DNA from 3 places in the Pseudomonas sp. EA_5y_Pfl2_R50 genome. Region 1 is predicted to be linked to each of the others. Evidence: riboswitches for the same ligand, from Rfam matches in the RefSeq annotation. Region 1 holds a riboswitch; each other region holds the start of a gene.

Region 1 (2,258 bases):
CGGTGTCCTGCAACGACTGCGGATCATCAATGGGCAAAGCATGTTGGGTGAAGGTGATGGCTTTCATGGAAACTCGCTGTCTGAAGAGCTGATGTGCTCGCTTGCCGCCATCTTCGACTTCCCAAGCACAAAGAAAAACCAGCAGAATGCGCCAACACTTTCACTGCAGGAGTGAAAATGATCCGCATCGACGATCTTGGTTTGTTCACGCGCAGCGCCGCGCTGGGCAGCTTCACCGCGGCCGCCCTTGAGGCGGATTTATTGCCCGGTCAGGTTGCCGCGGCGATCAAGCGCCTGGAGCGTGAGCTGGACGTGCGCCTGTTTGCGCGCACCACCCGCAGCCTGCGATTGACCGCCGAGGGCGAGCAATACTTGCCCACCGCCCACTCGGTACTGGAGGCGCTCAAGCAAGGCAAGGAAAACCTGCGCGGTGAAAACACCGCGTTGCGCGGCGTGCTGCAAGTGACAGCGCCGTCAGATCTGGGGCGCAACATTCTGCTGCCGTGGCTGACGCTGTTTCGGCGTCAGCACCCGGAACTGACCTTGCGATTTTCCCTGTCGGATCAGATGGCCGACCTGTTTCGCGATCCGGTCGACGTGGCGATCCGATACGGCTCGAATGAAGATGCCAACTACGTGGCGCTGCCGCTGGCACCGTGGAACCGGCGGGTGCTGGTCGCCGCTCCGGAATACGTAGAGCGCCACGGCTACCCGCAAAAGCCGGACGATCTGCACAACCACGCTTGCCTGCTCTATCAGCAAGGTGGCCGGATCTTTGATAAGTGGAGCCTTGGCCGTGACACCATCCAGGTCACGGGGCCGATGTTCAGCGACGACGCCGACGTTGTGCGCCGCTGGGCATTGAGCGGCGAAGGCATCGCCAACAAATCCTGGCTGGATGTCAGTGCAGACGTGATCGCTGGGCGACTGGTCGTGCTGCTGAAGGACTTTCCCGGCAATCCCTCACCGTTGAGTCTGGTGTGCCCGCATCGCAAGCAGATCACCCCGGCGGTGTCCCGGCTTTATACGTGGTTGAGTGAGCAGTTTGCCGCTCTGGAACGCATCTGACCGACTCACCACCGGCGGATGCCACGTTGACGAACCGTCCCTCGAATGTTCAGATGCCGACCTGTTTCAGGTGCCCCCTGCCGCCGTGCTTGGGGTGAAACGGGAAACCGGTAGGTTCTTTTCGAACGAGTCCGGTGCTGCCCCCGCAACGGTATGCGCGTGATGCTTTCAATACACCACTGTGGCCAGACAGCCATGGGAAGGTGAAAGCCTCGATACGCGCGAGCCCGGAGACCGGCCTGGAATTCTGTTTGGCAAAATCCTGCGGTGGGCGGGCATGGGCCGGTATTGGCTGTGCGCGATGCCTTCTCCTGCATGCTCTTCTGCGAAGATCCTTTCGAGAAGACAATGATTCGACCAATTAACACCTGTGCTCCAACCCTGTTGCTCGGCTGCCTGTTCAGCCCTCTCCTGCTGGCCGATGACGCGCCGCTGGAGCTCAATCAGCAAATCGTTTCCGCGCCTTCGGTGGAGTCCACCACCGTCGCCGACATGACGAAGTTCGGCAGCAAAGTCGACATCGTCAGCCGCGAACAGATCGAACGCGCCGGCCCCAGCGCCGATGTCAGCCGCGTGATGCAGATGTTCATTCCTGGCCTGTACGTCGCGCCGAAAAACGGCCCCTTCGATTACGGCACTTACTCGCTGCTCGGCGGGCGCAACGACGACACGCTGATCCTGCTCGACGGCGTGCGCCTGAACAATCGCCTGTACGGCGGCCTCTACCTCGACACCTTGCCGGCCAACGCCATCGAGCGCATCGAAGTGCTCAAGGGCGGACAGAGCCTGTTGTTCGGCACTCAGGCGGTGTCGGGGGTGATCAACATCGTCACGCGCAGCCCGCAGAGCCGCAAGGCGTCCGGCGAAGTGAACCTGGGCGTGGACAGCTTTGGCGGCACCACTGAGGACACCCGGATCGAGAATATCTTCAGTAACGGTTTCGGTGATCTGGGCTTGCTCGCGTATGTCAGCCACAACGTCTCCGATGGCTATCAGCCGTTCCGCAGCAGCGACATGAACAACGTCAGCGAGAAAAACCGCGCCTACGAGGTCACCACCTTCGGCGGCAAGGCGATTCAGTCGTTCGGCGATGATTCGCGACTGGAACTGTTCTACCAGTATGCCGACGCCAACCTCGATTTCGCTCGCCCGCTGGACAATCACAAAACCACCAACGACCGCGTGCAACA
Region 2 (2,258 bases), on a different contig from region 1:
GATACCGGTCTCACGGGACAGCGCGCCGTACCAACGCAAACCTTGCGTCAGACTGCCTTCGAGCAACTGCGCATGGCGCAGCGTGCCAACGCGGTTGGCCAACACGCCGGCAAACGGCAGATCAGATTGATACTTCGCCAGGCCCAGCGCCAACGCACCAAAGGTCTGTGCCATCGCCGTGCCGTCGATCACCCCGAGCACCGGCACACCGAAATGCCGCGCCAGATCGGCACTGGACGGCGTGCCGTCGAACAGGCCCATCACGCCTTCGATCAGAATCAGATCCGCCTCGGCGGCGGCTTCCCACAACAGACGCCGACTTTCCTGCTCGCCGACCATCCACATGTCCAGCTGATACACCGGCGCACCGCTGGCGCGCTCGAGGATCATCGGGTCGAGAAAGTCCGGGCCGCATTTGAACACGCGCACCTTGCGCCCCTGATTGCGATGCAAACGGGCGAGCGCGGCGGTGACGGTGGTCTTGCCCTGACCGGAGGCCGGCGCGGCAATGAGGACCGCCGGGCAGTGACGTGGTTGATTCAAAGTTCGACGCCTTTCTGCGCTTTGATACCGGCCTGGAAGGCGTGTTTGAGCATGCCCATTTCGGTGACCGTATCGCCCATTTCGATCATTTCCGGCTTGGCGGCACGCCCGGTGACGATCACGTGCTGCATCGGCGGACGGGCCTGCAAATCGCTGAGCACCTGATCGAGATCGAGATAACCGTGCTTAAGGGCAATATTCAGTTCATCAAGCACCACCAGACCAATCGACGGATCACGCAGCAGTTCGCGGGAGACGGCCCACGCAGCTTCGGCGGCGGCAATGTCGCGTTGACGATCCTGGGTTTCCCAAGTGAAGCCCTCGCCCATCACGTGGTAGCGCACTTGCTCAGGGAAGCGGCGGAAGAACAATTCTTCCCCGGTGCTGTTGCGCCCCTTGATGAACTGCACCACGCCACATTGCATGCCGTGGCCCATGGCGCGGGCGAGCATGCCGAACGCCGAGCTGCTTTTGCCTTTGCCGTTGCCGGTCAGCACCAGCACCAGGCCGCACTCGTCCGGCGAATTGGCGATGCGTTCGTCGATCACGGCTTTTTTGCGCTGCATGCGCGCCAGATGGCGTTCGTCGCGCTCGGGGGAATCAGTCATGGGGAGCTCTCCGTTGAGGCTGAATAACGGCGGGCGGGCACAGGAATAGACGGCAAAAAGCCTGGCATCGCCCACCGTGATGCCGCTGGATGGATCAGGCCGGTCTCCGGGCTCATGAGCGGCGCATGCCTGACTGCGCGCCTTCCCGCTTCATTCGAGGCAGTGGCTCAAGGCGCAGTTTTCACTCATTTACCGTTGCGGGGGCAGCGCCGGGATCGTGGTCATTCTTCGCTTGAAGACAACCCTCACCGGCTTCCCTGTTTCACTCTGTCGACAAGGGTCACAGAGCACCTGAAACAAGCGGCGAAGGTTAGAGGGTTGGGGGTGGAGCGTCAATTAAAGAGGCGGCCAGCGGGCGAATAACTGCCGTCGATCAATTATCTGGCGCCAATCTTGTGCCACGCTGATACAAATGATATCAAAGAGCCATGCTTTTCTTGAAAAGCTCACCACAACAATAAAAGGATGATGACGATGCAAGGCATGATCATCAGCAACCCGCGCCTGGAATTCCTGCGCCCGGTGCTTGAACGCTGGTTTGACTGTATCGACCGCTACAACGCCGTTCGCGGTGATAGCGACACGCCCTACTGGCATGACGAGAAAGCCAATCTCGGATTGCTGACCGCAGCAGCATGGATGGCCGAACTGGTCACTCTGAACGAAACGACTACACGCAAACAGAACGAAGAAGGCGAACGCAACGCTCGCGCCGATCTGTTCGTTGCCGGCGCCGACGATCGGGCGTATATCCAGGCCACGCAGCGCTGGCCCCGAGTGAACAATCTCAACCTGACCCAAGCGTTGGCGGACATCACCAGCGACGCCAAACGCATCAGCTACGCCAGCGACCTCAAGCTAGGCTGCCTGTTCGTCGCCCCGCAGAAAGCCCAGCACAGCGCCAGCCCTGAAGAACTGCAGGACATGGTCGATGATCTGCAAAAGGAACACACCTGCGCGGTCGCCTGGTATTTCCCCTATGCCTACCGCAAGTTGCGCAGCGAGGCCGGCAACTACCATCCGGGCATTGCCGTACTGTTCAAGGAAGCCCGCGGTTGAGCAGTTGAACCATCGGGCTTGCGCCCTCCTCTATGTTTAGGAATGCAT
Region 3 (2,258 bases), on a different contig from region 1:
GGCGACCAGCGCCGTTCGCGAGGCCGACAATGCACAGCTGTTTCTCGCCAGCGCCGAACGGCACCTGGGTTTCCCCATCGACGTCATTTGCGGGCACGAAGAGGCGCGGCTGGTCTACGCCGGCGTGACCCATGCCTTGCCGAGCGCCGCAGACATGCGTCTGGTGGTCGACATTGGCGGCGGCTCGACCGAACTGATCCTCGGCCAGGGCTCGCAGCCATTGCTCACCGAAAGCATCGCCATCGGCAGCGGCACCCTGAGCACGCGTTTCTTTCGCGGCGGCGAGGTGTCCGCCGGTGCGTTGCAAGAAGCCGAACGCGTCGCCATCCTCGCGTTTGAGAAAGTCGCCCGGCGTTATCGCGCGCAGGGCTGGCAGCAAACCATCGGCTCCTCCGGCACCGCACGCATGCTCGCCAAAGTGCTCAAGGCCAATCGCCTCAACGACTACGGTCAGGACGGCATCACCTACGGCGGGCTCCTGCGCCTGTCGCTGCTGATGCTCAAAGTGAGCAACGTGCAACAACTCAAGCTCGCCGGCCTGCAACCGCATCGCCAGAGCATCCTGCCCGGCGGCCTGGTGTTGATGCTGGCCGCGTTCAAAGTGTTCGGCATTGCGCAGATGCTGCCGTCTGAACCGGGCCTGCGTCTGGGGGTGCTGCACGGTTTGATGAGCCGCCATTAATCCTCGCCCGGGCAGATTCGTCTCCCCTTCAGCGGCCTGATCGTCTACCATGCCGCCGCCGGTTTCCACACGGGATTAATAGGGAATCCGAAATGCTTGCACAGCATCAATCGGAACTGCCCCCGCAACTGTAGGTGCTGAGCCTGCTCCACGACTGCCACTGGGATGATGCCCGGGAAGGCCGGAGCCAGGCGATGACGCATCAGTCAGGAGACCTGCCGGCACAGTGACTGACTAACCGGCGGGGTGTCCGGGAAGGACATCGTGCCGTGCGCGTCTTCGCGACTTGACCGGCCTTGCGCTGTTGCCCAGACGGCGTTCGATGGTGTGTTTCCAAACCGTACTCTCCCGTTCCCTGTACGGTTCCATTGGAGACTTGCCCATGCTGCCCCGCGTTGCCACCCTGATCACCGGCCTGAGCCTTTGCACATTGGCCCAGGCGGCACCGACTGCCTATCCGTTGACCGTCGAAAACTGCGCAAGCACCCTGACCTTCGAGCACACGCCCACGCGCACCGTGACCATCGGCCAGGCCGGCACGGAAATGCTCTACGCCCTGGGCCTGGGCGACAAGGTCGTCGGTACTTCGCTGTGGTTCAACGACGTGCTGGCCAGGTACAAGGGGCAGAACGACAAGGTCGAGCGCCTGGCCGATAACGAGCCGAGCTTCGAAGCCGTGATCGGCAAACGCCCGGAACTGGTCGCCGTGGAGCTGGAATGGATGGTCGGCCCGCAGGGTGCCGTCGGCACTCGCGAGCAGTTCCATGAACTGAAAATCCCCACCTATCTGCTGCCATCCGATTGCGAAGCCAAGGACAATCTGGTCGGCGCCGACGGCACGCGACTGGCGCCTTTCAGCATCGACAGCATCTACAAAAGCGTGAGCCAACTGGCGCAGATTTTCGATGTGCAGGATCGCGGTGAACGGCTCAATGATCAGCTCAAGGCCAGCCTCGCCAACTCCATCGCTACCGCGCAAGGCAAACGACTGAAAGACGCCAGTGCGCTGGTGTGGTTCTCCAGCGCGCAAATGGACATCGAGCCGTTCGTGGCCGGACACAAAGGCGTTCCGGATTTCATGCTCACCACCCTCGGCCTGCGCAACGTCGTGCAATCCGATGAAGAGTGGCCGACGGTCGGCTGGGAAACCATCGCCAAGGCCAACCCGACGTTCCTCGTCATCGCGCGCATGGACCGCCGCCGCTTCCCGGCTGACGACTATGAAAAGAAACTCGCCTTCCTGCGCAGCGACCCGGTCACGCGCAACATGGACGCGGTGAAAAACAACCGCATCGTCATTCTCGATGCCATGGCGATGCAGGCCAGCCTGCGCGTGTTCGAGGGCATTGAGCAATTGGCCACGGCCATCAACGGCTATGACCTGTCGAAATGAGCGCAAGACTGATCCGCACGTTGCTGGCCCTGGCGACCCTGCTGGTTGCAGTGGTCGCTGGCGTCGCCATCGGTGAAACCTCGATTGAGCCGAACGTGGTCCTGCAGGTGCTGGCCAACAAGCTCTGGGGCGCCGGTTACAGGCTCGACCCCATCGACGAAGGCATTGTCTGGAACTACCGCC

The links. A riboswitch is a leader RNA that binds a small molecule or an ion and turns the genes downstream of it on or off. The one in region 1 is predicted to bind cobalamin.
Region 2: linked by a shared signal. The riboswitch ahead of cobO (cob(I)yrinic acid a,c-diamide adenosyltransferase) and the one ahead of AACY19_RS00710 (TonB-dependent receptor plug domain-containing protein) in region 1 are both predicted to bind cobalamin.
Region 3: linked by a shared signal. The riboswitch ahead of AACY19_RS10845 (ABC transporter substrate-binding protein) and the one ahead of AACY19_RS00710 (TonB-dependent receptor plug domain-containing protein) in region 1 are both predicted to bind cobalamin.

The regions. Positions count from the first base shown of each region.
Region 1 covers NZ_CAXAPT010000001.1:170,462-172,719, forward strand. Annotated here, with positions in the region: gene AACY19_RS00700 (zinc-binding alcohol dehydrogenase family protein) at 1-67, opposite strand, end outside; gene AACY19_RS00705 (LysR family transcriptional regulator) at 178-1,068, shown strand; cobalamin riboswitch at 1,120-1,325, shown strand; gene AACY19_RS00710 (TonB-dependent receptor plug domain-containing protein) at 1,417-2,258, shown strand, end outside.
Region 2 covers NZ_CAXAPT010000013.1:36,341-38,598, forward strand. Annotated here, with positions in the region: gene AACY19_RS21150 (cobyrinate a,c-diamide synthase) at 1-543, opposite strand, end outside; gene cobO (cob(I)yrinic acid a,c-diamide adenosyltransferase) at 540-1,151, opposite strand; cobalamin riboswitch at 1,232-1,461, opposite strand; gene AACY19_RS21160 (hypothetical protein) at 1,626-2,210, shown strand.
Region 3 covers NZ_CAXAPT010000005.1:210,652-212,909, reverse strand. Annotated here, with positions in the region: gene AACY19_RS10850 (Ppx/GppA family phosphatase) at 1-682, shown strand, start outside; cobalamin riboswitch at 725-919, shown strand; gene AACY19_RS10845 (ABC transporter substrate-binding protein) at 1,065-2,075, shown strand; gene AACY19_RS10840 (FecCD family ABC transporter permease) at 2,084-2,258, shown strand, end outside.